2 regions of the Alteromonas sp. Cnat3-28 genome follow, and region 2 is predicted to be linked to the other one. Evidence: predicted binding sites of a transcription regulator. Region 2 holds the regulator's gene; the other holds the start of a gene.

Region 1 (2,403 bases), on a different contig from region 2:
TGACCCAACGATTCCATTTCCACCGAACCATCTAGAATTTGTTTTTCTAATTGCTGCGCTACTTTTTTCATCAGTTCAGCCATTTGCGACTGATCGGTGCTTTGCTCAGCCGATGAAGACGACTCAGTAGCCGTTTGTTGAGATTGTCCGCCACGCTGCTCGCCACGCTGCTTCTGCCTTCCGCCGGCAGAGTCTTCGTTACCAGCCTGAAATTCCAGCATTTGTTGGGTCATTTCGTTGGTTTGCTGCTGAATGGACTCAATAGGCGTAGGGTCAGGCTTGCCAGGACGAAACTCCATTGCAATCACACTGGTACCCTTTGGAATATCTTTTACTTCAATTTTATTTTGCACACCAAAAGCAAACTTCATAGAGCCTGCAATTTGTTTAAACTTCAGTACGTCCATTTCCGAAAACGAAAGTAGCAGTACAAAGAAGCACATAAGCAATGACATCAGGTCTGCGAAGGTTCCCATCCAGGCTGGAAGCCCCTCGGGGGGACATTTTGGGCATTCTTCTTCGGCCATTACTCTTCCTCTGCGCTTCCGCGTTTACTCGCCGCAAGGTAGTTCTTTAATACCCCTTCGATAACACGTGGGTTCTGGCCGTCGGCAATACCCACAATACCGTCAAGAACAAGACTCTGGTTTAACTTCTCTTCTCCAGCTCTTACCGCCAGTTTAAAGGCAATTGGCAAACACACGACGTTGGCAAAAAAGGCACCGTACAGCGTGGTTAATAGCGCTACCGCCATAGCAGGGCCGATAGCTTTAGGGTCATCCATGTTTGAAAGCATGGCAACCAGACCGATCAAAGTACCAATCATACCCATCGCAGGTGCTACGTCGCCCATTCCTTTAAATATAGAAGCGCCGAACTCATGCCTTTCCGTTGTCATAGAAATATCTTTAGCTAACGTTTCTCTCACCACTTCAATGTCGTGACCGTCAACCAGCATGTCCACACCCTTTTGCATGAACTCATTTGAAATTTCCGCTTCTTCTAATGCCAGAAACCCGCCTTTACGTGCAGCATCTGCCATTTCAACAATCTTCTCGATTAGCTCTTCAGGCGTTTCAATTTTGAACATGAACGCTTTGCCAGCAACTTTACCCGCACTGAAGAATTGACCCAACGTAAACTGAGATAGGACAACAAATAGTGTTCCCCCGAATACAATAAGTATTGATTGCACGTCGATGAACATGCCCAAGCTGCCGCCCAGAATCATAGCCATAACTATGAAACCAATGGCGCCCAACATACCTATGACGGTTGCTAAATCCACTCACTCTTCCCCATTTATGCGCAGTCAGTGCTGTTAGTGTACAAATACCCTATCGGCAAAAGATAGAAATACTAAAACGACATTATTGAAAAATATCACATTTATTTGTTTATTATGAAGTAGGTTCTATGTAAAAGCGCTGCTTTGTCTGTTTTTATAAACTAAAAACATCTAGCGCTTTTTCAGCGCCTTACGTTTTCCTTCACAGTAAATAACACGGTTACTTCTGAAAGGTTACTGAGCCTTGCATCGAATATAGCACAATTTGCTTGTATGTTGCCTTTTGAACTGGATGAAAAAAAAGCTATGTTACTGTGATATAGGCGATATACGGACAAACCATTTGACCCTTGTGCAACCCTCGGTTAATGTGCGCGGTATACGTATTTTGGCCACTATATTGAGTGTTTTTATGACGACAGAAAAAGCATCAGCGTCTTTTGAAGAAACTTTATCAGAACTAGAAGCTATCGTTAACGAAATGGAAAGCGGTGATCTGCCTCTTAATAAAGCACTAGAAAAATTTGAGCGCGGTATAGCACTTTCCCGCCAGGGCCAACAATCTCTTGAAAACGCCGAGCAAAAAGTAAAGATACTGCTCAGTGAACAAGGCGAAGAAACGCTCCACCCTCTTCCTGAAAGTGAACAGCCATAAATCGTTCATTTTTAACTAACAGGCAATCTATGAATTTTTCTGCTTTGCATCAGCAAGTTAAACAGCAAACTGATGCATCTCTTCTTACATTAATTGACGAATTACCCGATTACGCGCCGCGCTTGAAAGACGCAATGCGTCACGCCTTACTTGCTGGCGGTAAACGGATGCGACCACTACTTGTTCAAGTGGTAGGTAACACCCTAGACGTGCCCAAAAAAGACCAAATGGCTATTAGTATGGCCATTGAATGTGTGCACGCCTACTCGTTAGTCCACGACGATTTACCAGCCATGGACGACGACGACTTGCGCCGCGGTATGCCAACCTGTCATATCGCCTTTGATGAGGCTACCGCTATTTTAGCTGGCGATGCGCTGCAGGCACTTGCATTTACAGTGTTAGCTGATGCGCCATTAAGCACGTATGCTGCAACAAAGCGTAGCCAGTTACTGTCTGT
Region 2 (2,403 bases):
TATCCTGCTTTGCAGAGAATCATTCAAGCGTATGATGATATTGAACTAAGTGGCTGTATTTTCACAAAGTTAGATGAGTGCTACTCTTTAGGAGAGGTGCTTAGTGCAGCGGTTGAATACCAATTACCGGTTAGTTATGTCACCGATGGTCAAAAAGTACCTGAAGACATTAAGATTGCAGAAGCGAAATCTTTGGTTTCCGCTGCTGCAAAGCTTTATAAAAAGTACGGTTTGAATCATACTAGTGGTAACAACGCAATTAAAACAGCATAAGCAGTATGATTGACGACCAAGCGAGTAGCTTAAGAAAAATGAAGCAATCACGGTTAATCAAAGTAATCGCCGTCACCGGTGGCAAAGGTGGCGTAGGTAAAACAAACATTACATTGAACACCGCTATCGCCATGGCGAAGCAAGGTAAACGTGTAATGGTTCTCGATGCGGACCTCGGTCTTGCTAACGTAGACGTTATGTTAGGTTTGCGTGTTGAGAAAAACTTATCCCACGTGCTTTCCGGCGAATGTACACTTGATGAAGTATTAGTGACCGGTCCGCACGGAATAAAGATTGCCCCTGCCACATCAGGCACGCAGTCGATGGCAGAATTGTCGCCAACGCAACACGCTGGCCTAATTCGTGCCTTTAGTGAGCTGCGCTCGCAAATTGACGTGCTAATCGTTGATACAGCGGCAGGTATTTCAGACATGGTGTTGAGCTTTTCAAAAGCCTCACAAGACATCATGGTCGTTGTGTGTGACGAGCCTACTTCATTGACAGATGCGTATGCATTGATAAAAATTCTGAATAGAGAGCACGGTGTTTTCCGCTTCAAAGTCGTGGCTAATATGGTGCGCGACGTGCGAGAAGGCCAAGAGCTATTTAGTAAATTAAGCAAAGTGACAGGGCGTTTTTTAGATGTTGCACTAGAATTAGTGGCGACAGTACCGTTTGACGAGAACATTCGTAAAGCAGTGCGTAAACAAACAGCCATTGTCGATGCTTACCCTGGTTCACCGGCAGCCGTTGCAATAACACAGTTGGCGAGCAAAGCCTTAACATGGCCTATTCCAGCGCAGCCAGGTGGCCATTTAGAGTTTTTCATTGAACAATTAGTTGCAGAAAAAGCCGTAGGAAGTCAGCGTTGAACAGCAAGGCAGCCGCTTATCAACAACAAACCGATAAAGCGCAGTTAGTCGAAAGACATGCGCCATTGGTTAAGCGTATAGCGCATCACTTGATAGCGCGATTGCCGGCTAGTGTTCTTGTAGACGATTTAATTCAATCAGGCATGATTGGATTATTAGAAGCCGCGCGAAACTTTGATGGTTCAAAAGGAGCCAGCTTTGAAACGTTTGCCGGTATACGCATTCGCGGTGCTATGCTAGATGAAATTCGCAAAGGGGATTGGACACCGCGTTCAGTTCACCGAAATGGCCGAGCGATCACTGAAGCAATTTCGCAAGTAGAAAGCGAAACAGGCCGCGATGCTAGAGATTCTGATATTGCTGATAAGCTTAATGTAAGCTTGCAGGACTATCACCAAATGCTTAATGAAGTAAATGCCGGAAAGCTGGTAGGTATTGAAGATTTAGGTGTGTCAGAAGATGTTATTTCGACAGAGCAAAATCGAGGTAGCGACGCACCACTGGAAGATTTGATGCAAGGCGCTTTCCAAAAAGCGCTTGCCCATGCAATTACGACATTACCTGAAAGAGAAGCGATTGTACTTTCGCTGTATTATGATGAAGAGCTGAACCTAAGAGAAATTGGTGAGGTTCTTGATGTAAGTGAATCGAGAGTCAGTCAAATTCACAGTCAGGCCATGTTAAAACTCAAATCACGAATGAAGTCGTGGCAAGCTGACGAAGAATAGAAATTAATAACAATTAACCCCTCACTGGAGGCTATTTTGGACAAAAGCATGAAAATTCTCGTGGTCGATGATTTTTCTACCATGAGACGTATCATCAAAAACCTACTTAAAGATTTGGGTTTTTCCAACATCCAGGAAGCGGATGACGGAAGTACTGCATTGCCTATGTTGCAGCAAGGTGATTTCGATTTCGTAGTTACCGATTGGAACATGCCTGGAATGCAGGGTATTGACTTGCTTCGCGCGATTAGAGCCGATGACAAGCTCAAGCACCTACCAGTACTTATGGTTACTGCTGAAGCGAAGAAAGAGCAAATTGTTGCCGCTGCGCAAGCAGGTGTTAATGGCTACGTTGTTAAGCCGTTCACTGCAGCAACACTTAAAGAAAAATTAGATAAAATATTCGAACGTTTAGGTTGATCCAGACGCTCACCAGAGAAATGAGGTTTACTGGATGTCAACGAATGTAAACGTTCCAATTTCGTTGGAAGAAGCAAAACAGCTTGTCACCTACCTTGAAGAGGGTGACA

What was found. The regulator FliA, encoded in region 2, starts transcription of late flagellar genes. The targets are predictions, from matches to a motif close to CTAAAGNTNNNNNNNNNNNNGCCGATA.
Region 1: the regulator FliA is predicted to act here: its motif matches at 1,339-1,365, upstream of pomA (flagellar motor protein PomA).

Annotation. Positions count from the first base shown of each region.
Region 1 covers NZ_JAKREY010000029.1:25,880-28,282, forward strand. The annotation lists gene MHM87_RS18750 (flagellar motor protein MotB) at 1-527, opposite strand, end outside; gene pomA (flagellar motor protein PomA) at 527-1,288, opposite strand; gene xseB (exodeoxyribonuclease VII small subunit) at 1,701-1,943, shown strand; gene MHM87_RS18765 (farnesyl diphosphate synthase) at 1,973-2,403, shown strand, end outside.
Region 2 covers NZ_JAKREY010000004.1:138,141-140,543, forward strand. The annotation lists gene flhF (flagellar biosynthesis protein FlhF) at 1-273, shown strand, start outside; gene MHM87_RS06015 (MinD/ParA family protein) at 279-1,145, shown strand; gene MHM87_RS06020 (RNA polymerase sigma factor FliA) at 1,142-1,873, shown strand; gene cheY (chemotaxis response regulator CheY) at 1,910-2,293, shown strand; gene MHM87_RS06030 (protein phosphatase CheZ) at 2,328-2,403, shown strand, end outside.